Regions from separate parts of the Oceaniradius stylonematis genome, predicted to be linked through region 3. Evidence: predicted binding sites of a transcription regulator. Region 3 holds the regulator's gene; each other region holds the start of a gene.
The links. The regulator PhoB, encoded in region 3, activates phosphate uptake and scavenging genes when phosphate is short. The targets are predictions, from matches to a motif close to TGTCATNNANCTGTCAT.
Positions count from the first base shown of each region.

Region 1: the regulator PhoB is predicted to act here: its motif matches at 8,061-8,077, upstream of phnC (phosphonate ABC transporter ATP-binding protein).
Region 2: the regulator PhoB is predicted to act here: its motif matches at 5,236-5,252, upstream of ACOQOU_RS13715 (UDP-2,3-diacylglucosamine diphosphatase).

Region 1 covers NZ_OZ244994.1:2,488,411-2,497,953, forward strand. The annotation lists gene ACOQOU_RS12235 (coniferyl aldehyde dehydrogenase) at 63-1,481, shown strand; gene phnF (phosphonate metabolism transcriptional regulator PhnF) at 1,485-2,228, opposite strand; gene phnG (phosphonate C-P lyase system protein PhnG) at 2,324-2,791, shown strand; gene phnH (phosphonate C-P lyase system protein PhnH) at 2,797-3,408, shown strand; gene ACOQOU_RS12255 (carbon-phosphorus lyase complex subunit PhnI) at 3,410-4,513, shown strand; gene fosX (FosX/FosE/FosI family fosfomycin resistance hydrolase) at 4,510-4,929, shown strand; gene ACOQOU_RS12265 (alpha-D-ribose 1-methylphosphonate 5-phosphate C-P-lyase PhnJ) at 4,926-5,813, shown strand; gene phnK (phosphonate C-P lyase system protein PhnK) at 5,909-6,697, shown strand; gene phnL (phosphonate C-P lyase system protein PhnL) at 6,702-7,406, shown strand; gene ACOQOU_RS12280 (DapH/DapD/GlmU-related protein) at 7,411-8,025, shown strand; gene phnC (phosphonate ABC transporter ATP-binding protein) at 8,141-8,977, shown strand; gene phnD (phosphonate ABC transporter substrate-binding protein) at 9,076-9,543, shown strand, end outside.
Region 2 covers NZ_OZ244994.1:2,778,110-2,787,652, reverse strand. The annotation lists gene ACOQOU_RS13735 (GcvT family protein) at 1-2,312, shown strand, start outside; gene ACOQOU_RS13730 (DUF6895 family protein) at 2,325-3,590, opposite strand; gene ACOQOU_RS13725 (hypothetical protein) at 3,674-3,904, opposite strand; gene ppk2 (polyphosphate kinase 2) at 4,189-5,118, opposite strand; gene ACOQOU_RS13715 (UDP-2,3-diacylglucosamine diphosphatase) at 5,297-6,127, shown strand; gene ACOQOU_RS13710 (DUF3419 family protein) at 6,186-7,430, shown strand; gene ACOQOU_RS13705 (class I SAM-dependent methyltransferase) at 7,433-8,101, shown strand; gene bmt (betaine--homocysteine S-methyltransferase) at 8,183-9,199, shown strand; gene sbmA (peptide antibiotic transporter SbmA) at 9,203-9,543, opposite strand, start outside.
Region 3 covers NZ_OZ244994.1:2,228,024-2,237,566, reverse strand. The annotation lists gene ACOQOU_RS11045 (efflux RND transporter periplasmic adaptor subunit) at 1-201, opposite strand, end outside; gene ACOQOU_RS11040 (Hsp33 family molecular chaperone) at 323-1,333, opposite strand; gene argF (ornithine carbamoyltransferase) at 1,361-2,281, opposite strand; gene ACOQOU_RS11030 (aspartate aminotransferase family protein) at 2,317-3,507, opposite strand; gene ACOQOU_RS11025 (GcrA family cell cycle regulator) at 3,860-4,405, shown strand; gene phoB (phosphate regulon transcriptional regulator PhoB) at 4,514-5,206, opposite strand; gene phoU (phosphate signaling complex protein PhoU) at 5,243-5,962, opposite strand; gene pstB (phosphate ABC transporter ATP-binding protein PstB) at 6,004-6,750, opposite strand; gene pstA (phosphate ABC transporter permease PstA) at 6,849-8,171, opposite strand; gene pstC (phosphate ABC transporter permease subunit PstC) at 8,168-9,543, opposite strand, start outside.

The DNA of each region.
Region 1 (9,543 bases), 260 kb from region 3:
CGCCGTCAAGTATGCATGACGGGCCCGATGACGAAGCGCGGTCGCACGCTTATATTGCCGTCATGAACGCACCCCAAAAACCGGATAACGACCGTCTTCAGGCGGCCTTCGACGTGCAGCGGTCGGCCTTTTCGTTCGATTCGGTGCCCGGTATCAGCGCGCGGCGCATGAAGCTGCGCGATCTGCTCCGTGCCATCCGCGCCCGCCGGTCGGAGATCGTCGACGCGATCAGCGACGACTTCGGCAACCGGTCGGCCGACGAGACCCTGTCGGCGGAAGTTGCCGTGACGATAGGCAGCATCGAGCACACCTGCCGCCACCTGGACCGCTGGGCGAACCCGACCCGCATGTTCAATCTGGGCATTCCGATTCCGGGCCGCACCTATGTGCGCCACGAACCCAAGGGCGTCGTCGGTGTGATTTCGCCCTGGAACTATCCGTTCCAGCTTGCCGTCATACCGGCGGCCACAGCGCTCGCCGGGGGCAACAGGGTGCTGATCAAGCCATCGGAATTCACGCCGCGCACCGCAGACCTTCTGGCGCGGCTGTTCGCCGATGTCTATGGAGAGGACGAGGTGGCTGTGGTGACCGGCGGGCCCGAAATCGGCAAAACCTTTTCCGAACTGCCCTTCGACCATCTCTTTTTCACCGGCTCGACCGCGGTTGGCCGGAAGATCGCCATGGCGGCGGCGGAAAACCTGACGCCCGTGACGTTGGAACTGGGCGGAAAGAGCCCCTGCGTGATGATGCCGGACGCCGATCCGGAAAAGCACACGCCGCTCGTCGCCTTCGGCAAGTTCTACAGTGCCGGCCAGACCTGCGTTGCGCCCGACTATCTGCTCGTCCCCACGGGGCAGGCGGCGGCATTCGGAGAGGCGATCATCGCCGCGGTAAGGCGCGCCCATCCCGATCCGGCGACCGGAGACGGATACACATCGATCATCACCGAACGGCATCATGACCGCCTGGCCGCGATGATCGAAGCAGCGCGGGACGCCGGTCTGACCGTTCTGACCGCCGGCGACACGGCGCCGGAAGCCCGCCGCATCCCGCCGACCGTCGTTGTCGGCCCGGCGCCGGACAGCCGGCTGATGACCGAGGAGATTTTCGGGCCGATCCTGCCGATCCTTGAATATGACGATCTGGACGATGCGGTGCGTTTCATCACCGGGCGCGATCATCCGCTCGCGCTTTATGCCTTCGGGCGCGATGCGCGCGCGGCGGAAAAACTTGTGGCCCGGACCACATCGGGCGGCGCGGTCGTCAACGGCGCCATCGTTCACCTTGCGGTCGAGCACCTGCCATTCGGCGGGGTCGGCACGTCCGGCTATGGCGCCTATCACGGCAAGCGAGGCTTTGCCGAATTCACCCATGCGCGCTCGGTGCTCGTCCTGCCGCAATGGCCGATCCTGCGCGACACCATCATTCGCCCCTCCGGCCGCCGCATGCGCTGGCTGACCGACTGGATGATCGGCAGGTAGGGGTCAGCCGCCGTCGACCTGAAGGCTCACCCGGTCGGCGGCAAAGCGGGACAGCGAATATTGGACGGGCCGTCCGTCCATGTCGGCATTGACCGCCTCGGCAACCAGCACGATCGCGCCCGGCGACAGACGCAGATGGTCGAGATCGTCGGCTGTGCCGTGCCGTGCCTCGATCCGCGTCCATGCCCGCACATAATCGGTCACGCCCAGTTGCGCCAAAGCGCGGGTCACCGACCGGGACCGGGCAAAGATGTCGGCGATCGCGCCGAAACGGCCTGCGTCGAACCACGATGTCGCGCGCGACACCGGCATGCCGTCCGCAAGACCAAGGCTTTCAAGGCGGATGACCGGTGCGCCCGTTGCGATATCGAGCGCACGGGCGATGTCGGCCGGGGCGCTCTCCTTCCGGTGGGCAATCAGTTCGGCGCCGCGGTTCGCCGCCTGGCCCTCCAGCCCTTCCGAAAATCGCGTGCGCCGGCCGATCGGATAGGTCAGCCGCGGCTTGCGCCGCACGAAGGTGCCGCGCCCCTGATGGCTTTGGACGGCCCCTTCATGCGCCAGCGCCCTTATCGCCGCGCGTACCGTGTGGCGGTTGACGCCGAACCGTTCGGCCAGCACCTTTTCCGGCGGCAGTTTTCCGTCCGCATCGACGAGCGGCCCCGACAGCCCGGCGCGGATGGCATCGGCGATCTGCCGCCACATGGCGATGCCCGATTGGCGTTCGATTCGGTCGGGTTGCCCCGTCATTTTCCGGCCTTGTCATAACTCTGTCACAGCGGACGCCTAGGCGTGACAATATCTTATCTGGTTGTCTATAACAATAGACAAATTTGGAGACACTGATGCCTGTATCCGAGCCCACCGACGACCGCGCCCGGGCGCGCCGGCATCGCCTGTCCGTCCTCGCCCAGGGCGACGCTGCGCTGCTGGCCGAATGCTGGAACGGCCTTGGCATCGATCCCGAATGCGAACTGGTGCGCGGGCCTGAAATCGGACTGGTGGCGCTGCGCGGCCGCATGGGCGGCGGTGGCGCGGCGTTCAATCTGGGCGAGGCGACGGCAACCCGCGCCACGGTCCGTCTTTCCGACGGCGCGACGGGTCATGCCATGGCGCTCGGCCGCGACAAGGCCAAGGCCAAGCTTGCCGCCGTCATCGATGCGCTGGCCCAAGACGACATCATGGCCGCCCGGCTCGACGAGGCCGTCATAGCGCCACTCGAAGCGGCGATCGCAGCGCGCGATGCCGCTCGCGCCGCCGAGACCACGGCGACCAAGGTCGACTTTTTCACCATGGTGCGGGGAGACGACTGATGGCGATGCAATCCAACGACGCGATCGTCACCGGCGGCTTTGGCTCGCCCGTCTTCGATGCCCAATCGGTCTTCCACGCACTCATGGACGCCATGGCCCGGCCCGGCACAGTGCAGGCCGTCAGCCATCGCGCTTCCGCCCCGCCGCCGCTGGGCCCGGTCGCCGCCGCCGCCGCGCTCACCTTGTGCGATGCCGACACGCCGGTCTGGCTCGATGCGGCATTGGCAACGGACGGTGCCGTGGCGCGCTGGCTCGGCTTTCACGCCGGCGCACCGGTCACGGGCGATCCCGCCGAGGCCGCCTTTGCGCTGATCGGCTACGGCCCGTCGCTCGGCTCGTTCGACCGTTTTGCCCGCGGTACGCAGGAATACCCGGACCGGTCGGCGACGCTGATCGTCCAGGTGCCGGAGCTGACGGGCGGCCCGGCGCTGACGCTGACCGGGCCGGGCATCGAACAGAGCGCAACGCTGGCGCCGAGCGGGCTTCCGGCACGGTTTGCGGCCCTTTGGGCCGACAACAATGCGCTGTTCCCGCGCGGCATCGACATCGTGCTGGCCACGCCCGGCGCGGTCGCCGCGCTGCCGCGCACGACGCGCATCCAGGCGACGGAGAACTGACATGTATGTGGCGGTCAAAGGCGGCGAAAAGGCGATCCGCAATGCGCACCGGCTGCTCGCCGATTGCCGGCGCGGCGACCGGTCCGTTCCGGCGCTGACGCTGGCGCAGATCGCAGGCCAGTTGGCGCTCGCTGTCGACCGGGTGATGAGCGAGGGCGCGCTCTATGACCGCGACCTGGCCGCGCTGGCGGTCAAGCAGGCGCGCGGCGACATGATCGAGGCGATCTTCCTGGTGCGCGCCTATCGCACCACGCTGCCGCGTTTCGGCTATTCCGAGCCGGTCAACACCGGCGCGATGCACATCGAACGGCGCATCTCGGCGACCTACAAGGACCTGCCGGGCGGCCAGATGCTCGGGCCGACCTTCGATTACACCCACCGGCTTCTCGACCCTGAGCTTGCCGGCGATGCCGAAGTGCCGGATGCCGCGCGCCGCCAGGGCGAACCGGCCCGCGCCATGCGCGTCTCGGACATTCTGGCCGAGGACGGGCTGATCGAGGGCGACGGCGATGCGGCAACGGAGATGCCCGGCGACATCACCCGCGAACCGATGGAATTTCCGATGCAGCGCGACACGCGCCTGCAATCCCTCTCGCGCGGCGATGAGGGGTTCCTGCTGGCGCTCGCCTATTCCACCCAGCGCGGCTATGCGCGCTCTCACCCGTTCGCCGGCGAGATCCGCATCGGCGAAGTGGAGGTGGCTGTCGATATGCCCGAGCTCGGCTTTGCGGTGACCATCGGGCGCGTCCAGCTCACCGAATGCCAGATGATCAACCAGTTCAAGGGCTCGTCCAAGGCGCCGCCGCAGTTCACGCGCGGCTACGGCCTCGTCTTCGGCCAGTCCGAGCGCAAGGCGATGGCCATGGCCCTGTGCGACCGCGCCATGCGGGCGCGCGAACTGGGCGAGGACATCGTCGCGCCGGCCCAGGACGAGGAGTTCGTCATCTCCCACTGCGACAACGTCCAGGCCTCGGGCTTCGTCGAGCATCTCAAACTGCCGCATTATGTCGACTTCCAGGCCGAACTGGAGCTGGTCCGCACCATGCGCGTCGAACATGAGAGCCGGCGCGATGCGGGCGAAACCGCAGCGGAGGCAGCCGAATGATCGAGGGGCTGTCTCATGTGACCTTCATCGTCTCCGATCTCGAACGGATGACGCGCATCCTCGTCGAGGTGCTGGGCGCCGAAGAGGTCTACGCAAGCGGCGAGGAAACGTTCTCGCTGTCGCGCGAGAAGTTCTTTCTGGCCGGAGGCGTCTGGATCGCGATCATGGAGGGCGAGCGCCGGTGCGAGCGCAGCTACGACCATGTGGCCTTCAAGATTGACGAGGCCGATTTCGATGCCTGCGTGGAGCGCGTCCGCCGACTGGGCCTCGACATGAAGCCGCCGCGCCCCCGCGTTCCCGGCGAAGGCCGCTCAATCTACTTCTACGACGAGGACGACCACATGTTCGAGCTTCATACGGGTACGCTGGCCGAACGTCTGGCGCGCTACGCGAAGGGAAGAAGGGCCGCCGAATGACCACCCAACCCGCCGAACTCGCCACCTACAATTTCGCCTATCTGGACGAACAGACCAAGCGGATGATCCGCCGGGCGATCCTCAAGGCGATCGCCATTCCCGGCTATCAGGTGCCGTTCGCCTCGCGCGAGATGCCGATGCCCTATGGCTGGGGCACGGGCGGCGTGCAGGTCACCGCCTCGATCATCGGCCCTGACGACACGCTCAAGGTTATCGACCAGGGCGCCGACGACACGACAAACGCGGTCTCGATCCGTGCCTTTTTCGCCAAGGTCGCCGAGGTCAACACCACGACCAGCACCGCCGACGCGACCATCATCCAGACGCGCCACCGCATTCCCGAGGAGAAGCTCGTCGAAGGACAAATCCTCGTCTATCAGGTGCCGATCCCCGAGCCCTTGCGCTTTCTGGAACCGCGCGAGACCGAAACGCGCAAGATGCACGCGCTCGAGGATTACGGGCTCATGCACGTCAAGCTCTATGAGGACATCGCGCGCAACGGCCACATCGCGACCACCTATGCCTATCCGGTCAAGATCGAGGGCCGCTATGTGATGGACCCGTCGCCGACGCCCAAATTCGACAATCCCAAGATGGACCAGTCCGAAGCGCTGCAGCTCTTTGGCGCCGGACGCGAAAAGCGAATCTATGCGGTGCCGCCTTACACAAGCGTCGTCAGTCTCGATTTCGAGGATTTCCCGTTTGAGGTGAACCGGTTCGACCAGCCCTGCGCCCTGTGCGGCGCCGAAGGCGTCTATCTCGACGAGGTGGTTCTCGACGATCGCGGCGGGCGCATGTTCGCGTGCTCGGACACCGACCATTGCGAAAAGCGCCGTGCCGCCGGCCACAAAGGCTCGATGGCAAGTGAAGGAGCGGCAACATGATGACACAAAGCGACAGTGTTTCACCTTACCCTGAGCCGGCCAATGGACGAGGTGAAACCGCAAACCCGCCCCTTCAACAAGCGCAGGGTAAGGGCTTGCCGGCCTTCGATGAAGACAAACCGCTTCTGTCCGCCAGCGGCGTGTCGAAATTCTATGGCAGCCGCATCGGCTGCGAGGATGTCAGCATCGACATCTGGCCGGGCGAGGTTCTGGCGGTGGTCGGCGAGAGCGGATCGGGCAAGACGACCCTGCTCAACTGCATCTCGACAAGGCTGATGCCGACGACGGGCACGGTGACCTACCGCATGCGCGACGGCCACATCCGCGATCTCTACCGGATGGGCGAAGCGGAACGGCGTTTCCTGATGCGCACCGACTGGGGCTTTGTCCACCAGAACCCCGCGGACGGCCTGCGCATGACCGTGTCGGCGGGCGCCAATGTCGGTGAGCGGCTGATGGCGACCGGTGCCCGGCATTATGGCGACATCCGCGCCACCGCCGGCGACTGGCTCGGCCGCGTCGAAATTGCCGAGGATCGGATCGACGACCAGCCGCGCGCCTTTTCGGGCGGCATGCGCCAGCGCCTTCAGATCGCGCGCAATCTGGTCACGGGTCCGCGCCTTGTCTTCATGGACGAGCCGACCGGCGGCCTCGACGTGTCGGTGCAGGCGCGCCTTCTCGACCTGTTGCGAGGGCTGGTCACCGATCTGGGTCTGGCGGTCGTCGTCGTCACCCACGATCTGGCCGTCGCGCGGCTCCTGTCGCACCGCATGGTCGTCATGAAGGACGGCCGGGTCATCGAGACCGGCCTGACCGACCGCGTGCTCGACGATCCGCGCGCGCCCTACACCCAGCTTCTCGTTTCCTCGATCCTGCAGGCATGATGCGATGGCCGTTCCCCTGATCGTTTCCGGTGTCTCCAAGAGCTTCACCATGCATCTGCGCGGCGGCGTCCGCATTCCGGTGGTCGACGCGGTGCATTTCTCGATCGAGACCGGCCAGTGCGCGGTGCTGAGCGGGCCGTCCGGCGTCGGCAAGTCGTCCATCCTGAAGATGCTCTATGGCAACTATGCCGTCGATGTCGGCCAGATCCTGATCCGCCACAATGGCACGCTGATCGACCTCGCGCGGGCCGAGCCGCGTCAGGTGATGGCCGTGCGGCGCGACACGATCGGCTATGTCAGCCAGTTCCTGCGCGCAGTGCCGCGCGTTTCCGCGCTCGATGTCGCCGCCGAACCGCTGGTGCAGCGCGGCGCCGATCCCGATACGGCGCGCCGCCGCGCCGCGGACCTGTTTGCCCGCCTCAATCTGCCCGAAAAGCTGTGGGACTTGCCGCCGGCCACCTTCTCGGGCGGCGAGCAGCAGCGGGTCAACATCGCCCGCGGCTTCATCACCGACCATCCGATCCTCCTGCTGGACGAGCCGACTGCATCGCTCGACGCCGCCAACCGCGCCGTCGTCGTTGCGATGATCGGTGAGAAGAAGGCCGACGGCGTCGCTCTCCTCGGCATCTTCCACGACGCCGACCTGCGCGAGGCGGTGGCGGACCGGATCATCGACGTCACCGGCTTTGCCCCGCAAAAGGCCGCCTGAGCCAATGCCCAAACTGTCCGAACAGCCGATGGTCCATGCAACAGCGCGCGTCACCGGCTCGACGCTTGGCCGCTACACCGAGATCGACGAGGGTTGCGTCGTCACCGAGTGCGAGATCGGCGACTATTCCTATCTGATCCGCCAGACCGAGGCCTGGTGCGCAACCATCGGCAAGTTCGCCAACATCGCCAGTCATGTGCGCATCAACGCCACCAACCATCCGACCTGGCGGGCGACCCAGCACCATTTCACCTACCGGGCGGGCGACTATTTCGACGACGCCGACAACGAACCCGAGTTCTTCGCCTGGCGCCGCGACCACCGGGTCGTGATCGGCCACGATGTCTGGATCGGCCACGGCGCGATCATTTTGCCCGGCGTCACGGTCGGCAACGGCGCCGTCGTCGGCTCCGGCGCGGTGGTCACCAAAGACGTTGCATCCTACGCCATCGTCGGCGGTGTGCCCGCCCGGCCGATCCGCGACCGGTTCACCCCGAACATCGCCGAACGCATGGAGAAACTGGCCTGGTGGGACTGGAGCCATGCCGATCTGCGCGGCGCACTCGACGATTTCCGGACGCTTGAGGCCGAGGCCTTTCTCGCCAGACATGGCGGCTGACAAGCCTGGTTCGGGGCTGTGGACTGTTACACAACTGACACCGAACTGACATTGGACATTCACATCGGGCCGATAGGCCGCGAAACGTGTGCGGTTGCGAAAAGGTCCTTTGCGAATGCTCGAAGTCAGCCAGGTCACCCGTCGTTTCGGGACCAATGTCGCCGTCGACAATGTGACGATCGGCATTCCCGAAGGGCAGATGGTGGGCGTTATCGGCGCCTCTGGCGCGGGCAAGTCGACGCTGCTGCGGATGATCAACCGGCTGATCGACACGACCGAGGGCAAGATCGTCTTCTCCGGCACGAACGTGTCGGCGCTGCGCGGGCAGAAGCTGCGCAACTGGCAGCGCGACTGCGCCATGATCTTCCAGCAGTTCAATCTGGTGCCACGCCTCGACGTTCTGACCAATGTGATGCTCGGGCGGCTCAACCACCGCTCGTCGGTGGCAAGCCTGTTGAACATCTTCTCCGATCAGGAACGCGCCATGGCGATCGCGGCGCTCGAACGGCTGGGCATCGAGCGCGCCGCGATGCAGCGCGCCGGAACCCTGTCGGGCGGCCAGCAGCAGCGGGTCGCGATCGCCCGCGCCCTGATGCAGCAGCCCAAGGTCATTCTCGCCGACGAGCCGATCGCGTCGCTCGATCCGCGCAACGCTCAGATCGTCATGCAGTCGCTGCGCGACATCAACCGCAATGACGGCATCACCGTCGTCACCAATCTGCACACGCTCGACACCGCCCGCACCTTCTGCGAGCGCATCATCGGCATGCAGGCGGGCAAGGTCGTGTTCGATGGCGGACCGGACGATCTGACAGAGGCCGCCGCCCGTTCGATCTATGGCGCGGACGGGCTCGAGGATGCGTTCTCCGAAGCCGTCACCTCGACCAGCCTCGCGCCGGCAAGGCCCGCACGCGCCAAGGAAACCAAGGAACCGGCGCTGGTTGGCGCCTGACAGGTTTAGCCGCTCGCCGGGCCGGACGGGCGGTTTTTTGTTTCAACACGGCCAACCGGGCCATGCCCGATCTTCATGCCACTTCCGGGAGACCAAACATGCTGAAGAAGACCCTGCTCGCGACCGCTGCCGTCGCTCTCGTTGCCACCAGCGCCCATGCACAGGACGTGTTCCGCGTCGGCATTCTGGGCGGTGAAAACGAAGCCGACCGCCTGCGCAACAACCAGTGCCTGATCGACCTTCTGCCCGAAGCCATCGGCGTCAAGGAAGTTCAGCTTTTCCCCGCCGCCGACTATGACGGCGTCGTCCAGGGCCTGCTTGGCGGCACGCTCGACTATGCCGAACTGGGCGCCTCGGCCTATGCCAAGGTCTATCTCGAAGACCCCGAAGCTGTTGACCCGGTCCTGACCACCCAGCAGGTGGATGGCGCCACCGGCTATTATTCGATCATGCTGGCCCGCAAGGATTCGGGCATCGAGTCGATCGAGGACGCACGGGGCAAGCGGCTCGGCTTTGCCGACCCGGACTCCACCTCCGGCTTCCTCGTTCCGTCCGTCGCCCTGCCG
Region 2 (9,543 bases), 550 kb from region 3:
TGCATCTGACCGGCGGTGTGATGCTCGCCGAAAGCCCCGAGCGGATGGATTTCCTGCGCACGCTGCACGCCAAGGGCCGGCATCTGGGCATGCAGACCGAACTGATCACGCCGTCCGAAGCGAAAGCCATGTTCCCGCTGATGGACGAAAGCCAGTTCGTCGGCGCGCTGTGGGATCCGGTCGAGGGCCATCTCGACCCGTCCGGCACGACGCACGCCTATGCCAAGGCGGCGCGGACGCTTGGGGCCGAGATCGTGCTGCGCAACCCGGTCAAGGAACTGACGCAGGATGCCGACGGCACATGGAACGTGGTCACCGAGCAAGGCACGGTCCGCGCCGAACATGTGGTCAATGCGGGCGGGCTCTGGGCGCGCGAAGTGGGCCGGATGGTGGGTCTCGAACTGCCGCTTCTGGCCATGGAGCACATGTACCTTCTGACCGAGGACATGCCCGAGGTGATCGCGTTCAACGAGGAGTTCGGGCGTGAACTGATCCATGCCGTCGATTTCCGGGGCGAGATCTACACCCGCCAGGAACGCAAGGGGATGCTGCTGGGCACCTATGAGCAGGCCTGCGTGCCGTGGTCGCCGGTCAACACGCCATGGGATTTCGGCCACGAACTGCTGCAACCCGACCTCGACCGGCTGGCACCGTCGCTCGAGATCGGGTTCAAGCATTTCCCGCCGTTCGAAAATGCCGGCATCAAGCAGATCATCAACGGCCCCTTCACCTTTGCGCCCGACGGCAACCCGCTGGTCGGCCCGGTGCGCGGGCTCACCAATTTCTGGTCGGCCTGCGCCGTGATGGCCGGGTTTTCTCAAGGTGGCGGCGTCGGGCTGACGCTCGCCAACTGGATGGTGGAAGGCGATCCGGGTGCCGATGTGTGGGGCATGGATGTGGCGCGCTACGGCGAATGGGCGACGCTGCGCTACACGAACGCGAAAGTGCGCGAAAACTATTCGCGGCGCTTCCGCATCCGCTATCCGAACGAGGAACTGCCCGCCGCGCGGCCCCACCAGACGACGCCCATCCACGACATTCAGGTGAACGAGAACCACGCGGTGATGGGCGACAGCTGGGCGCTTGAAACGCCGCTGTGGTATGCGCCCTCGGTCGAGGAAGCGCATGACGTGGTCAGCTTCCACCGGTCCAACGATTTCGCGCATGTCGCCGCGGAGGTGAAAAACGTGCGTGAGAATGTCGGGATCACGGAAATCTCCAACTTCGCCAAGTACGAAGTCACCGGCGATGGAGCGGAGGCCTGGCTGTCTCACCTGATGACCAACACCATGCCGAAGCTCGGCCGCATGGTACTGACGCCGATGCTCAACGAATTCGGCAAGCTGATCGGCGACTTCACCATAGCGAAGCTTGGCGAAAACCGTTTCATGATCTGGGGCTCTTCGGCCGCGCAGATCTACCACATGCGCTGGTTCGAACGACATCTTCCCGACGACGGTTCCGTCGCGGTCAAGCGGTTCGGCATGAACTTGAACGGGCTGTCGATTGCCGGCCCGAACAGCCGCAAGGTGCTGGAAAAGCTGACCGATCAGGATGTCTCCAACGAAGCCTTCCGCTTCATGGACAGCCGGCAGATGGACGTTCAGGGCTCACCCTGCATCGTCAGCCGCATCTCCTATACCGGCGATCTGGGCTACGAGATCTGGTGCGAGCCGGCCTATACGCGCAAGCTCTATCGCGACATCAAGGAGGCCGGCGCCGAATTCGGCATCAGGGATTTCGGCATGCGTGCGCTTTTGTCGATGCGGCTCGAAAAGAACTTCCCGACATGGGGTCACGAGCTTCGCCCCATTTACGGGCCGTTCGAAGGGTCGATGGACCGGTTCGTCAAATTGTCCAAGAACGACTTCATCGGCCGCGAGGCGGCAGCCAAGGAAAAGGCCGACGGGCCCAAACTGCGCCGTGTCTCGTTCATGATCGATGCCGACACCGCCGACGTGATGCATGACGAGCCGGTCTGGGCAAAGGTGGGCAACACCGATTACGGCACCGTCGGCGCGCCCGAAAAGGTTGGCCCGCGCCGATTTACCGATGACGGCACCGAACTCGACCCGCCCGGCATGGGAACGATCACCGACGGCGAATGGCGCGTTGTCGGCTGGGTGACCTCGGGCGGTTATGCCCACGGTGTCGAAAAGTCGATGGCGCAGGGCTATGTGCCCGCCGCGCTCGCCGGGCATGGCGACGAAGGCATGTTCGAGATCGAGGTGCTGGGCGTGCGCCGCCCGGCGGTCATAGCGGTCCAACCGCCCTTCGACCCCGAAGGCAAGCGGATGCGCGGTATCGCCTAATCGCCGTGTCGCTCAGCAAGCCGTCGCGGCGCCCGACCGTTCGAGCACCCGGTCGCCTTCGGCAATGCGCCCGATGGCCTGTGCGCATTCGTCGACGAGCATCATCGACACCGGCGCGCCCTCGCCGACGATCCGGCCGATCTCCGCAAACAGCCGTTCAAAGCGGCGCCCGCGGGCCAGCCGACTGAGCTGCACGCCGTTGGCGATGCGCAACTTGTCGGCGTTCGGGCACGCAAAGTCATCGAGAAAGCCGATCCATTGGGCCGGCTGGTCGCCGGGCGAGAGATCGAAGAAGGCGGTATCGACCACACCCGGCGCGGGTTCGGCGCTGTCGGCAGCGGTTCGCCAGTGCCGCGTCAGGCACAGCATCATCGCGTAGACATGGGTCGTATGGTAGGAATGAAAGAAGTGCTCGGCGGCCCGCCGGTCGCTGTTGAGCAGGTTGGACAGGCGCTCCACGTCATAGCTGCGCGAGGGAAGGAAGCCCGTTCGGCCGAAGACCTCGACCAGCAGATGCCGGCAGAAGCGAACGGTATTGCCCGGCGTGTCGGTGATCATGGCCGCGCAGGCGACAAACTCCGCCATCAGGTCCAGATCGAATTCCCAAAGGCAATCGTAGAGCGCGATTTCGATGCGCTCCAGAAGCCGGTCACGACAAATCTCGCCGGCAAGCGCTTGGGCGCCGAAGTCGGTCGCATACATGATCTCATGCGTGAAGGCGTAGCGGTCGGCGACGTTCATGTAGAGCGGGCTGATCGCCGAGGTGGCGAGCCCGGCGGCCAGACAGGTCTTCATGGGCGTTTTGGCCGGCCGCGCACGGTGGTGCAGGGCGATCAGCCAGTGATCGTCCATCAGCCGGAATGGCAGCTTGTTGGCGGGCACGAAACTCGGATCGGAAACGGAAAGCGCGAACACGGCATCGAACCGCGTGTCGAGATGGCCCATGCGCGTGAGCAGGACGTGTCCGATCCCGAAGGATGTGCACAGGCGCGGATTGGCGCGCAACATGAACAGATGACGTTCCGACCGCACGATCTTTGCGGCCTCGGCGACCAGATCGGCGAATGCAGCGCCCTTTGCAAGCTGCGGCATGTACCGGTCGACCACATAGAGCAGCAGAACCGTCTCGGCGGCGATCTTGTCGAGCGGATGGATGATCTGCTGCGACCCATCATCGTCCGGCAGAAGGTCGGGCCGCGCCGCGACAAGGCGGAGTGGCGCAACCGTGGCGGCAAGCACCGCGCCGACCATCTCGTGCGGTGCGGAGCCGGCTGCCATGCGCGCCGTTGCTGTCGCGCCGGGACGCGCAGGCGCTTTGCCCGCCCCGGTCGCAATGGTGGACATCGCCGTCGCGCCGTCGATCAGCGATTGACCGGCGTATCGATCGCGTCGCGCGCGATCAGTTTCGTCTTGCCCGAAGTCACCAGGACATATTCCGACCAGGCAATGACGTTGTCCTGGAGCGGACCCGACGGATCGATCACCCCGATGCCTTGCGGCTCCAACAAGTCGCGGATCGGCATGTCCAGATTGATCGCCTTCTTGTTGTGAAGTTCTGTGGCAAGCTTTTGCACATCTGTAATGGTCGGCATGACTTTCTCCAATACTTAGCAATATACAATCATTACTTTATCATTTTGAACGTGAATCATCAAATCATATCTAGACTCAACGAGTCTTATTGAATCACAAGTAGAATCCCATTCTGATACGATCTTTTATTTCAAGGTGAAATGTTCCGTGACAGACGGCGCATCGCCCTTGCAGGGCGACACGCACGCCGGTCGCCACCGGCAACCGGAGCAAAGAGCACCGGAGACTATCGGGTGTTCAATGGGCGACGTCGTCGGGCCCGACCGGACATCGAGATGGCGCGTCAGGCGCTCTTTTTCATGTCGGGGTGCATCGTCGCGCCCAATATGTGCTCCGAACGGCCGATCACCTGCGCCGAATGGCCGACGATCAGCGGATCGGGACCGCGCACGATCCGGCGGTCCTTCTTGGGATAAGGCAGGCTCGACAGGAAATGCTGCATCGTGTTGACGCGCGCCCGCTTCTTGTCGTTCGACTTGACCACCGTCCACGGCGCGTCGGCCGTGTCGGTGTAGAAGAACATCGCTTCCTTGGCTTCGGTGTAGTCATCCCACTTGTCCAGCGAAGCCTTGTCGATCGGCGACAGTTTCCACTGCTTGAGCGGGTCCTTGCCGCGCGACTGGAAGCGGCGCAGCTGTTCTTCGCGCGTGACCGAAAACCAGAACTTGAACAGGCGAATGCCCGAGCGCACCAGCATGCGCTCGAAGTCCGGCGTCTGCCGCATGAATTCGAGATAGTCGTTGGGCGAGCAGAAGCCCATGACGCGCTCGACACCGGCGCGATTGTACCAGGACCGGTCGAACAGGACGATCTCGCCACCCGCAGGCAAATGTTCGACATAGCGCTGGAAATACCATTGCGTGCTTTCGCGTTCGGACGGTTTTTCCAATGCCACCACGCGCGCGCCGCGCGGGTTCAGATGCTCCATGAAGCGCTTGATCGTGCCGCCCTTGCCGGCCGCATCGCGGCCCTCGAACAGGATCACGACCTTCTGGCCGGTGTCCTTGACCCATTCCTGGACCTTGAGCAGTTCCACCTGCAGTTCGGCCTTGTGCTTCTCGTAGGCCGAGCGCCGCATCTTGGTGCGATAGGGGTATTCGCCGCTTTCGAATGCATGCGCGATCGCCTGGGGATCGTTGCGCATTTCGGCAATGGTGGCGGGCCGGCCGGCGTCCAGGCTGGCGTCGCCGGCAATCGTGTCCTGTTCAATCATTTGCGTATCCTGTTCAAAAGCGGAAAGATCAACTGGCAATATCGCCTCATCTCACGCCTTTTTGTGATGCGCCGCAATGCGACTTGCGCCATATGACGAAAGGTCATTGCGAAGCGGCGTCACACCAGTGACATACGAGTCTGATTCTGCGAGGCATCTGAAACCGGTGGTACCGACCATGAACGAGCCTCGACGGTTCCGGACACTGTTCTTGTCCGACATTCATCTGGGAACGCGTGGTTGCCAGGCAGAAATGCTGATCGACTTTCTGCGCGAACACGATGCGGACCGCATCTATCTGGTCGGCGACATTTTCGACGGCTGGCGCCTCAAGAAGGGCTGGTACTGGCCGCAATCGCACAATGATGCCGTGCAGAAGCTGCTGCGCAAGGCGCGCAAGGGCACCGAGATCATCTACATTCCCGGAAATCATGACGAGGTCATGCGCTCCTATCTGGGCTCTCATTTCGGCGGAATCGAAGTGCGCGACCGGGACGTCTATGAAGCTGCGGACGGAACGCGCTATCTGGTCATCCATGGCGACCAGTTCGACATGGTTGTCGTGCATGCCAAATGGCTCGCTCATGTTGGCGACGGGGCCTACACGCTCGCGCTGTGGCTCAATGGCTGGATGAACTGGCTCAAGCGGCTTTGGGGCGGCCAGTACTGGTCGCTGTCCAAATGGCTCAAGCTGAAGGTCAAGCAGGCCGTCAACTTCATCGGCGCATTCGAGGAGACGCTTTCAGGGGAGGCCCGGCGCGCCGGCGTTCAAGGCGTTATCTGCGGCCATATCCACCACGCAACGATCAAGCACGACAATGGCATTCGCTACATCAATACGGGCGACTGGGTGGAAAGCTGCACGGCGATCGCCGAGACCGATCAGGGCGAGATGGTGCTGATCGACTGGGCCGCCATCAGCCGCTCGCGGCACAAGGGGCGGGTCGTCGATCTGGGCGCCGCCAAGAAAAGCAGAAAGGCCGCCGGCGCCAAGACGAAAGCCGCCTGATCCTTGGCAGATGCGGCATTTCCTCTAAAACGACTCTCATCCGAACACTGACAGGGCCATGACCATGGGTTCGCCTTCCGCCACGCCGACGGTCCGCACGCAGCTTGGCGGCGCCGTGCAACAGAACAGCGCGTTTTCCGTAACGGGTGTTCTGGAGCGTGCTTTCGCTCAGACCTTCACCGGGCTCGTCTACCCGCAAATCTGGGAAGACCCGGTCGTCGACATGGATGCGCTCGAGATCGGACCGGACGATGCGATCGTCGCGATTGCATCGGGCGGCTGCAATGTGATGAGCTATCTGACGGCCAACCCGGCTTCGGTCGAAGCGGTCGACCTGTCGCCGGCCCACGTCGCGCTCAATCGGCTGAAATATGCGGCGCCAAGGCTTCTGCCCGACCATGCAGCGTTCTTTCAATTGTTTGGCCGTGCCGACGTGGCGGGCAATGCAGCGCTGTTCGACGATTATCTCGCGCCGCATCTCGATGTGGCGACCGTCGATCACTGGAACGGCCGCAAGGGTATTGTCGGGCGCCGGATCGAGATGTTCGAACAGGGTTTCTACCGGTTCGGCGCGCTCGGCCTGTTCATCGGATGGGCGCACAGGATCGCACGGCTGAAGGGTATCGATTTCTCCCGGTTCATGGCGTGCCGCGACATCGAAGAGCAGACGCGCTTCTTCGAAGACAAGGTCAAGCCGGCGATCGACAGCCGCTTCATCAAATGGGTGACGCGCAACCGGGCATCCTTGTTCGGCCTCGGCATCCCGCCGCAGCAATATGAGGCGCTGGCGGGCGCCGCCGACGGTGACATGCATGCGGTTCTCACCGAGCGGACGCGAACGCTGATGTGCGGTTTTCCGCTGTCGGAGAACTATTTTGCCTGGGCCGCCTTCAATCGCGGCTATGACCCGTCCGGCGAAGGCCCGCTGCCGCCCTATCTGCAGCGGGACAATTTCGAGACGGTGCGCGCCAACGCGCACAAGGCATCGATCCGTAACCGGACGCTGACCGATTTCCTGCGCAGCCAGCCCGGTGCGTCGAAGGACTGCTATGTGCTGCTCGACGCGCAGGACTGGATGACCGACGCGCAACTGAACGATCTTTGGGCCCAGATCACGCGCACTGCGCGCGCCGGCGCTCGCGTCATCTTCCGCACCGCCGGTGTCGAGACAATCCTGCCCGGCCGGGTGTCGGACAGCGTGCTCGGCCGGTGGCGCTATCATGAAGAGCGTTCCCGCAAGCTGCACGACCGGGATCGCTCGGCGATCTATGGCGGCTTTCACCTCTATACGCTGGAAGGTTGACCATGGCCGATGCGGCAGACACCCATTCGGGGCTGATGGATGCGATTTACCGTAACCAGCGGCACATTTACGATCTGACGCGCAAATACTATCTGCTCGGCCGCGACCGCATGATCGAGGACCTCGATGTTCCGCCCGGCGGCACGGTGCTCGAAGTCGCGTGCGGCACCGGCCGCAATCTCGTCCACGCCGCACGCCGCTATCCCGACGCCCGGTTTCATGGCTTCGACATCTCGTCCGAGATGCTCAAATCGGCGCAATCGACGGTGTCGAGGAAAGGCCTTGACGACCGGATCGCGCTCGCGCGCGGCGACGCCGCCGATTTCGATCCCGAAGCCCTGTTCGGCATCGCCCGGTTCGATCGCGTCTTCATCTCCTACTCGGTGTCGATGATCCCGGTATGGAAGGAAGCGATCGCCCACGCCGCCACGGTTCTCGAGCCGGGCGGAGAACTGCATGTGGTCGACTTCGGCGAACAGACCGGCCTGCCCGGCTGGTTCCGAACCGCGCTCCGCGCATGGCTGGCGAAGTTTCACGTCGCGCCGCGCGGCGATCTCGAGCCGGTCATGAAAGACGTGGCCGACAGCCATGGCGGCCAACTCGCCTTCACATCGCTCTATCGCGATTACGCCCGATATGGTCGCATGACGATGTCGGCTGCGCCTGCGTGAGCGCGCGGGCCGATTGGCGATTGCATTGATATAAAGACTTCCTTATGTGGTTATGCGATCGACACCATTAGGACCACGCGCATGACTGCCGACAATCCGCTTGCCGCCCTGATCGCCGAAAAGGGCGTGCTGCTCGCCGACGGCGCGACGGGCACGAACCTGTTCGCCATGGGTCTTGAGTCGGGCGATGCTCCGGAACTGTGGAACACCGACGCCCCCGAAAAGATCACGGCGCTGCATCAGGGGTTCGTCGATGCGGGCTCGGACATCATCCTGACCAACTCGTTCGGCGGCACGCGGCACCGGCTGAAGCTGCATCACGCGCAGGACCGCGTGTTCGAACTCAACAAGGCCGCCGCCGAGATCGCCTGCAAGGTCGCCGCTTCGGCACCGCGCCGGGTGCTGGTCGCCGGTTCGGTCGGGCCGACCGGAGAACTGCTGGTACCGCTTGGCGCGCTGACCTTCGATGACGCCGTCGCTGCGTTTCGCGAGCAGATCGCGGGGCTGAAGGCCGGCGGCGCCGAAGTCATCTGGATCGAGACCATGTCGGCGCCCGAGGAGATGCGCGCCGCCGCCGAAGCGGCCGTCGCCGAAGACATGCCCTACACCTGCACCGTCTCGTTCGACACGGCGGGCAAATCGATGATGGGCCTTCATCCGAAGAATGTCGCCCATGTGTTCGATGCGGTGTCGGACAAGCCGGCGGCCGTCGGTGCCAATTGCGGCGTCGGCGCGTCGGACATTCTGTCGTCACTGCTCGACATGCGCGCCGGCGCGCCCGATGCGACCATCATCGTCAAGGGCAATTGCGGCATCCCCGAATTTCAGGGCGAGAACATCGTCTATTCGGGCACGCCGGACCTGATGGCGGACTATGTGCGGCTGGCGATCGATGGCGGCGCGCAGGTGATCGGCGGCTGCTGCGGCACCTCGTTCGAGCATCTCAAGGCAATGCGCCAGGCGCTCGACACGCACCAGAAGGCCGAACCGCCGACGCTGGAAAAGATCACGGAACGCATCGGCCCGCTGGTCAACAGCCCCGCCGCCGACGGCGATGCGGCACCCAAGCGCGAACGGCGCAGCCGGCGCCGGGGCTGAACGCTAAACGCCCGAGCCGATCGTCTCCACCTCTTGGTCGGGGCCTCCTCCGTGAAGGTCGAGCCATTCGCGGTCGATATCCGGCAGGTCCTTGTCGTCGATCGCTGCCTCGAAGGACTGCAGGCGCTTGTAGATCGACAGCAGTTCGACGATCGTCGTCCATGAGTTGACCAGATACTGAAACGAGTTCGAGACCTGATTGAAGGCGGTCAGGATCTGCTGCAGCACGCCGAAGGTGAAGCCGGTCGCAGCGCCCCCTATGATGGTCGGAATCAGCAGGATGTAGACGAAAATGTTGTCGGCCTGCAGGTACATGAACCGGAAAATGTTGAAATACATATATT
Region 3 (9,543 bases):
CACATCCGGCTGGGGCCGCGCGGTCCGTTCGGGCGCGGCGGCGATCAGCCGTTCCATCGCCAGATAGGAGCCGACAAGAACAGCCACCATCAGCGCTGCCTGGACGGTGGCGCGCAGGGCCGTCGCCACGCCGCCGCCCGGGCGGCGGGCAGGCGCAGTGTCGTCTCCGGCGATCTGCGGGTCTTCGACGGATTTCAGCATCGATGCGTCCTTTGGGCGGAAAATAAGGCACCAATGACGCCGAACAAGTTAAATCTTGGTCATGGGCCGCGCCGGATGCGTGGGGCGACCGGCGGCAGCGCATTCCGCCGCCGGCCGCAACTCACGTTTTCGCGTCACCGGGCGCGAACTCATAGACGGTCGAACAGAATTCGCAGGTGATCGTGATCTTGCCGTCACGGGTCGCCTCGGCAACGTCCTCGTCGGACAGCGACGCAAGAACGCCGGCCACCTTGTCGCGGGTGCAGGTGCATTTCTCGCGGATGTCCTGCGCATCGAAGACGCGGACGCCGCGCTCGTGGAAAAGCCGGAACAGCAGCGCGTGCACGCCGACGCCCTCGTCGATCAGTTCGTCATCGTCGACCGTGCCGACCAGCGCCTTGACCTCGGCCCAGGCATCGTCGTCATCGGGCATGTCGATCTCGACACCGTCGGGCGCCTCGCCCGGATGCAGGTCGGTCGCGCGCATGCGCTCGGGCGCATCGGGCAGGAACTGGGCGACGATGCCGCCCGCACGCCAGAACTGGCGCATGGACCCGTCATCGCCGCGCACGGAGAGCCGGCCCACGGCGAGGCGAAGCTCGGTGGGGATCTGTTCGGACTGGCGGAAGTAGTTGCGCGCGATCTCCTCGAGCGAAGCCCCGTCGAGTTGAACGATGCCCTGATAGCGGTTCATGTAGGCGCCCTGGTCGACGGTCAGCGCCAGCGTGCCCGTGCCCAGAAGGTCTTCGGGCCGGGCGTGGCCGGCCGCAACCGCGGCATCGACCGCACCCTCGTCGAACCTGGCATAGGCGCGCACCGTGCCCGGCGTGACGAAATCGACGACGAGCAGCGAGACCGGGCCGTCGGTCTGCGCCTGGACGATGAACTTGCCCTCGAACTTGAGCGAGGTGCCCAGAAGCACCGTCAGCACCGTCATCTCGCCCAGAAGGCGGGCGACCGGTTCGGGATAGTCATGGCGGGCAAGGATACCGTCGAGCGCATCGCCCAGCAGCACGGCGCGGCCGCGCGCGTCCAGCGCGTCGATCTGGAATGGAACGACGGCATCAAGGCCCACGGGAGCAGAGTTCACCGGCGGTATCGATCCCGCCGGCGTCGATCGGATGTCGGTCATCTTCGTGTCTTTCCGCTTTGCGCCCGGTCAGGCGAGGCTCTCGCCCAGACACCATGCGATAATGGCCTTCTGGACATGCATCCGGTTTTCGGCCTCGTCCAGCACCACCGATTGCGGACCGTCGATGACCGCGTCGGTGACCTCCTCGCCCCGATGGGCGGGCAGGCAATGCATGAACAGGGCGTCCGGCTTGGCATGGGCCATGAGCGCCTGGTTAACCTGATAGGGCATGAACACATTGTGGCCGCGGGCACGTTCCTCCTGGCCCATGGAGACCCAGGTATCGGTGACGACGGCGTCGGCGTCTTGCACCGCGGTTTCGGGGTCATGGGTCACGGAGACCTTCGCCCCTTGCCCGCGCGCCCAGTCCATATAGGCACGATCGGGCTCATTGCCACTGGGCACGGCGACGGCCAGCTCGAAGGCGAAGCGGGCGCTGGCCTCGATCATCGAATGCAGCACATTGTTGCCGTCACCCGACCAGGCGATCTTCCTGCCGGCGACCGGACCGCGATGCTCTTCGAAGGTCATCACATCGGCCATGATCTGGCAGGGATGGGTTGCGTCGGTCAGCCCGTTGATGACCGGGACGGTGGCGGCGTCGGCCAGTTCGGCGAGCCGGTCATGCTCATGGGTGCGGATCATGATGATGTCGACATAGCGCGACAGGACGCGCGCGGTGTCGGCGATCGTCTCGTCGCGGCCGAGCTGCATTTCGCCGCCGGTCAGCATGATCGTCTCGCCGCCAAGTTGACGCATGCCGACATCGAAAGAGACGCGCGTTCGCGTCGACGGCTTTTCGAAGATCATGGCCAGTGCCTTGCCTTCGAGCGGGCGCGCGGCGGTGCCGGCCTTGTGCGCGGCCTTGCCGGCCAGGGCGGAGTCGATGATGGTGCGCAGATCGGCCGCGGTCACGGCGGACAGATCGAGAAAATGGCGAGCACTCATGAATAAAACCCGTAACTGGACAGGGATCGGGCGCTTCAGGCGCCGGCGTGGGTCGAAAGGGCGCGAGCGGCGGCCTCGAGACGGGCAAGCCCTTCGCTGATTTCCTCGTCGGAGACGATCAGCGGCGGCAGGATGCGGATCACATTGTCGCCGGCCGGCACAACGAGCATGTGACCGTCGAAAAGCGCGCGGACGACATCGGTGTTCGGCACGACGCATTTGAGGCCGGTCATCAGCCCCTTGCCGCGCACCTCGCCGAAGATGTCCGGGAAACGGTCGACCAGCGAGACGAGACCCTGCTTCAGGCGCAGGGCCTTTTGCTCGACCGCCTCGAGAAAGCCGTCTTCGAGCATCACGTCAAGCACGGCATTGCCGACCGCCATGGCCAGCGGATTGCCGCCATAGGTGGTGCCATGGACGCCCGGAACCATGCCGCTGGCGGCCTCCTCGGTGGCAAGGCACGCGCCGACCGGGAAGCCGCCGCCGAGCGCCTTGGCGGTGGCCATGATGTCGGGCGCGATGCCGGCATGCTCATGGGCGAAGAGCCGTCCGGTGCGGCCCATGCCGCACTGGATCTCGTCGAAGATCAGCAACAGGCCGTGCGCGTCGCACAAGTCGCGCATTGCGCGGAGCGTTTCGTCGGGCACCGGCCGGAGGCCGCCCTCGCCCTGCACCGGCTCGATCAGGACCGCGGCGGTCTCGCCGGTGATCGCCGCCTCCAGCGCATCCATGTCGCCGAAGGGGACCTGGTCGAAACCGGGGGCCTTGGGACCGAAGCCTTCGAGATATTTGGCCTGGCCGCCGGCGGCGATGGTCGCCAGCGTACGGCCGTGGAAGGCACCCTGGAAGGTGATGATGCCGACCCGATCGGGCTCGCCTTTCGCATAAAAGTAACGGCGCGCCGTCTTGATCGCGCATTCGACCGCTTCGACACCCGAATTGGTGAAGAAGACGCGATCGGCAAATGTTGCCGCGCACAGGCGTTCGGCCAGCCGCTCCTGATCGGGAATGCGGTAGAGGTTGGATGTGTGCCAAAGCTTGCCGGCCTGCTCGGTGAGCGCGGAAATCAGATGCGGATGGGCATGGCCGAGCCCGTTGACCGCGATGCCGCTGCCGAAATCGAGAAAGGTGCGGCCGTCCGTGTCATGCAGCCAGCAGCCTTCGCCGCGCTCGACAGTGAGCGACGCACGGGCATAAGTGTCGAACAGGGCCGATTGGCTGGTCATCGAACGGCGTCCGGCGGCTTGCCCGGAGCGGTCGGCGCCGGGCTGAAAACACAAAAACCGCCCTTGCGAGCGGCCGTTATCTCCTTAGAGCCGCCGGCGGGTTTCGTCAATCGTGCCGCCTTCGCGCGGCGGACCCGGCATACTCGCCGTCGGGCCAAGTTGGGGAAAAAGCACAAAACGATTCCCATGCGACGAGCCGACTCTTGAACAGGAGTCAACCGATATTGTAGCTTGTCAGCCGGAGCAAACGCCCAAGCAGAATGACGTTCCCCGGTTTTGCGTATCGTCGCCGGCCCTTGTCCTCAAGGCCGAGCAACGGGTCCGGATTCTGCCTGTCGAAACGGAGATGATCGTGAGCTGGACCGACGAACGCGTTGAAATGCTGAAGAAGCTTTGGGCCGACGGGCTGAGCGCCAGCCAGATCGCGGCCAAGCTCGGCGGCGTGAGCCGCAACGCTGTGATCGGCAAGGTGCACCGGCTCAAGCTTTCGGGCCGCGCCAAAAGCACCAAGAGCGCGGCGCCGAAGATCAAGCGGCCGTCGGCACCACGCACCAATCTCGGCAACGGCGGCGGCGGCGGCGCGCGAACCAATGCCTATGGTTCGGCCATGCAGCGTGGCGGCGTCAGGCAAGGCATGGCGGCAACCGCGCTCAAGCAGGATGCCGACCCGCAAGCCCTGGTCGTACCCGACACGCGCCCGATCGAGGATGTCGTCGTGCCGATCGCCAAGCGGCTGATGCTGACCGAACTGAACGAAAACACCTGCAAATGGCCCTATGGCGACCCGCTGACGGACGAGTTCTACTTTTGCGGCCACGGGACCGACGACGGTTCGCCTTATTGCAAATATCACGGCAAGCTGGCCTTCCAGCAGAACGACCGTAAGCGCGCCCGCTAGAACGGTTCCAAGGCTTCTCCCCAAAAACATGGCGTAACAAATTGGCCGCGGCCCGGTGCCGCGGTCTTCTGTGTCGGGCGTTGTCGCGCTTGAACGTGTCTGCGCGGCTCAGGAGCCTTCGAGCGCGTAGCCGGCGCCGCGCACGGTGCGGATCGGATCGCGCAGGCGGCCGAAATTGATCGACTTGCGCAGGCGGCCGATATGCACGTCGACGGTCCGGTCGTCGACATAGATGTTCTCGCCCCAGACCCCGTCGAGAAGCTGACCGCGCGAAAAGACGCGGCCCGGAGCCTGAAGGAAGAATTCCAGAAGCCGGAACTCGGTCGGCCCGAGCTTGATCTCGCGCCCGTTGCGGTAGACCCGATGGGTCTCGCGATCGAGCTCGATGTCGCCGACCTTGAGCAGCGATGCCATGATCTCGGGCCGGGCACGGCGCAGCATCGCCTTGACCCGGGCCATCAGTTCGGGGGTCGAGAAAGGCTTGACCACATAGTCATCGGCGCCGGTCGACAGGCCGCGAATGCGCTCGGATTCCTCGCCGCGCGCGGTCAGCATGATGATCGGCAGGCGCTGCGTCTGGGTTCTGGCACGCAGGCGGCGGCACAGTTCGATACCGCTGAGGCCCGGCAGCATCCAGTCGAGAATGAGCAGATCGGGCGGCGTCTCACGCAGCGCGATCTCCGCCTCGTCGCCGCGCAGCACGGTTTCGACCGTGTAGCCTTCCGATTCCAGATTGTAGCGAAGAAGGACGCTCAGGGCTTCCTCGTCTTCAGCGACCATGATCCTTGGTGTCGCACCCATGTCCGTCGTCTTCCGTCAGTCGTGCAGCGTGTTGGCCTACTGCCCCTCTCCGGCCTCGACGCTGATCTTGTGGCTCTTGTCGTCCTTGGGCCGGTACGGCGGCATCCGGTCGCCCTCGACCATGTAATAGACGGCCTCGGCGATGTTGGTGGCGTGGTCGCCGATGCGCTCGATGTTCTTGGCGCAGAACAGGAGATGGGTGCAGGTGGTGATGTTGCGCGGGTCTTCCATCATATAGGTGAGAAGTTCGCGAAACAGCGATGTGTACATCGCGTCGATCTCGTCGTCGCGGTCGCGGATCATGGACAGCTTGTCGGTCGACAGCGTGCCGTAGGCGTCAAGCACTTCCTTGAGCTGCGCCAGCGTGAGCTCGCACAGATGCTCGATGCCACGCACCAGGCGCACGCCATGCTTGCCTTCATTGATCGCCTCGACGCGCTTGGCGATGTTCTTGGCCAGATCGCCGATCCGTTCGAGGTCAGTGGAGATGCGGATGGCGGCGAAGACCTCGCGCAGATCGCTCGCCACGGGCTGGCGCTGGGCGATCACCAGCACCGACTTGTCGTCGATCAGCCGCAGCGCTTCGTCCAGCACCAGATCGTCGGTGACCACCCGGCGCGCCAGCTGCAGGTCGTTTTCGACCAGCGCGCGCACCGACTGTTCCATCATGCGCTCGGCGTGACCGCCCATCTCGGCAATCTTGTGAGCCAGGAAGCTCATGTCTTCTTCGAACGCGGTGACCGTGTGCTGGGACATGTTCTTGGTTCCGTTTCTGTTCGGAAGGCGGGTCGTGGCGATCAGCCGAAGCGGCCGGTGATATAGTCCTGGGTGCGCTTTTCGGACGGGTTGGTGAACATCGTCTCGGTGTCGTCCACTTCCACCAGCTCGCCCAGATGGAACATCGCCGTGCGCTGCGACACGCGCGCGGCCTGCTGCATGGAATGGGTGACGATCGCGATCGTGTAGTTCTGGCGCAGTTCGTCGATCAGTTCCTCGACGATGGCCGTGGCGATCGGATCGAGCGCCGAGCAGGGCTCGTCCATCAGGATGACCTCGGGCGAGACCGCAATGGCGCGGGCAATGCACAGGCGCTGCTGCTGGCCGCCGGACAGGCCGGTGCCGGGCTCCTGCAGCCTGTCCTTGACCTCATCCCAAAGGCCGGCGCCGCGCAGGCTCTGCTCGACGAGCGCCTCAAGGTCCGCCTTGGACCTGGCCAGACCATGGATGCGCGGTCCGTAGGAGACGTTCTCGAAGATCGACTTGGGGAACGGGTTGGGCTTCTGGAACACCATGCCGACGCGGGCGCGCAGTTCGACCACATCGATGGAGGGATCGTAGATGTCCTCGCCATCCATGGTGATCAGGCCGGTAACGCGGCAGCTCTCGATCGTGTCGTTCATGCGGTTCAGACAGCGCAGATAGGTGGACTTGCCGCAGCCGGACGGGCCGATCAGGGCGGTCACCTGGCGCTCGCGGATCTCCAGATTGACATCGAAGATGGCCTGCTTTTCGCCGTAGAAGACGTTGACGTTCTTGCCGTCCATCTTGACGGGAAACTCGTTGGAACCGGCCACCGCTGTCGCCGTGCCGTCGGCGAAGCCCTGCTGGGTATCGACTTTCATGTCCGTGGTCCTCATGTTCACTACCACCGCCGTTCGAACCTGCGGCGCAGGATGATCGCGGTGATGTTCATGACCGCGAGGAAAAGAAGAAGGATGATGATCGCGCCCGACGTGCGTTCGACGAATGCGCGCTCGGCCTGTCCCGACCACATATAAATCTGAACCGGCAGAGCCGTCGAGGGGTCGAAAGGCGTCGCCGGATAGTCGGCGACGAAGGCGACCATGCCGATCAGAAGCAGCGGCGCGGTTTCCCCGAGCGCCGTGGCCAGTCCGATGATCGTGCCGGTCAGGATGCCGGGCGCGGCAAGCGGCAGGACGTGGTGGAACACCATCTGCATTTTCGAGGCGCCAACGCCGAGCGCGGCGGCGCGGATCGAGGGCGGGACGGCCTTGAGCGCCGCGCGGGTGGCGATGATGATCGTCGGCAGCGTCATCAGCGTCAGTACCAGCCCGCCGACGACGGCGGCCGAGCGGGGCAGACCCGCAAAGTTGATAAAGACGGCAAGACCGAGCAGGCCGTAGACAATCGAGGGCACGGCGGCGAGATTGTTGATGTTGACCTCGATGACGTCGGTCAGGCGGTTCTTGGGGGCGAATTCTTCCAGATAGATCGAGGCGGCGACACCGATCGGCAGCGCCAGCACGAGGACGATCGCCATCATGTAGAAAGAGCCGATGATGGCGACGCCCATGCCGGCGGTCTCGGGGCGGCTGGACGCGCCGAACGTGAACAGGCCCGTATTGAACCGGCCTTCCATGACGCCGGCCTCTTCCAGCGTCTGCATGTAGCCGAGCTGCCGGTCGTTTACGCGGCGCCGCGACTCCTCGACCGTCAGGTCGAACTGGCCCTTGGCGGCGCTGTCGATGTCGCCATGGGCCAGCACCCAGACCGTGCGCGTCGTGCCGATGATCGACGGGTCGGAGACGACCATGTCGCGCAATTGCGTGCGCACGCCCTGGGAAAGGAGCGAATTGGCATCGCGCCGCGCAGCGCGGTCGTCGGGATCGACGCCGAGCTTTTCGTGAAGCGCGCGCTGGGCGAGGAGCGGATAGTTGGCCGTCAGCAGCACCATCCGGTCGCTGTCGCGGTTTCCATCAGGGTCGATCACCTCTTCATCGAATTCGATATCGAGCTGGATCGAGGTTTGCCAGAAGGCGGTGTAGCCCTGGGCGATCACCGAGCCGAGCAGCAGGAACAGGAAGAACAGGCCCAGCGCAACCGCCGCCAGACCATAGGCGCGGAACCGGCGCTCGGCGGCGTAGCGTGCCTTCAGCCCGATGTCACGCGTGTGGCTGCGCGTGCCGGTGGCGGTCGTTGCCGGCGTCAGCGAGGCATCGGTCATTCGTACTGCTCCCGGTATTTGCGCACGATGTAGAGCGCATAGACGTTCAGCGCGAGCGTGATGAAAAAGAGCGTAAGCCCCAGCGCGAAGGCGACCAGCGTTTGCGGCGAGGTGAATTCAAGGTCGCCCGTCAGCTGGCTGACGATCTTGACGGTCACGGTGGTCATCGGCTCGAACGGGTTGATCGACAGGCGCGCGGCAACGCCTGCGGCCATGACGACGATCATGGTCTCGCCGATGGCGCGCGAGGCGGTCATCAAAAGCGCGCCGACGACGCCGGGCAGCGCGGCGGGGAGGATCACCCGCTTGACCGTCTCCGAGCGCGTCGCGCCAAGACCCAGCGAGCCATCGCGCATCGATCGCGGCACGGCGCTGATGATGTCGTCGGACAGGGAGGAGACGAAAGGCACCAGCATGATGCCCATCACAAGACCCGCGGTGAGCACCGAGGTCGCGCTGATGAAACTGCTGACCTCGCCGGTGGCGATGCCGGCGATCTGCCCGGACAGGTCGCGCAGGAACGGCCCGACCGTCACAAGCGCGAAAAAGCCGTAGACAATGGTCGGGATGCCGGCCAGCACTTCGAGCAGCGGCTTGGCGATCGACCGGAACCGGGAACTGGCATATTCGGCCATGTAGATGGCAGCGAACAGCCCGATCGGCACGGCAACCAGCATGGCGACGAAGGCGATGTAAAGCGTCCCGGCGAGCAGCGGGATCAGACCGAACTGGCCGGCCGCATCGGGGTCCTCGGCATTGGCAAAGCGCGGATCCCAAACCGTTCCGAAGAAGAATTCCTGCGGGGGAACCGACGAGAAGAAGCGGCCGGTTTCCGAGATCATGGACAAGACGATGCCCACCGTCGTCAGGATGGCGACCGTGGACGCCAGGACCAGACCGGCGTGAATGACGCCCTCGACGCGGTTGCGGGCCCGCAACTGGGCGCGGATCTGCAAAAGGCCGGCGGTGAAGCCGACAATCGAAAGGCCGATCACGGCGATCGATTTCCAGATGATGTTGGTGTCGCGCAGCGCATTGAGCTGTTGCGCCGACGCGATCATCCAGTCTTCGCCATTGCCGGCCAGCGCCACGCCCTTGTCGGCAAGCAGCGGTCGGAGCAGCACGAAGCCGGCGGTCGCCTGCTGCAGTTCACGCTCATCGAGAAGCCTCAAGCCTTCGGCAATCGCTTCGACGATGTTGATCGACAGGTCTTGCTGGGTCGCGCTTTGCTCGGCGCGGACGCTCTCGGGAATGGTGTCGCGGACCTGGTTGTCGATCAGGACGGGTGCGAAGCTCGACCAGGCAACCAGAAGCAGCAGCGCCGGTAGCGTCGCCCAGATCAGAATGAAAGAGCCGTAATAGCCGGGGCGTG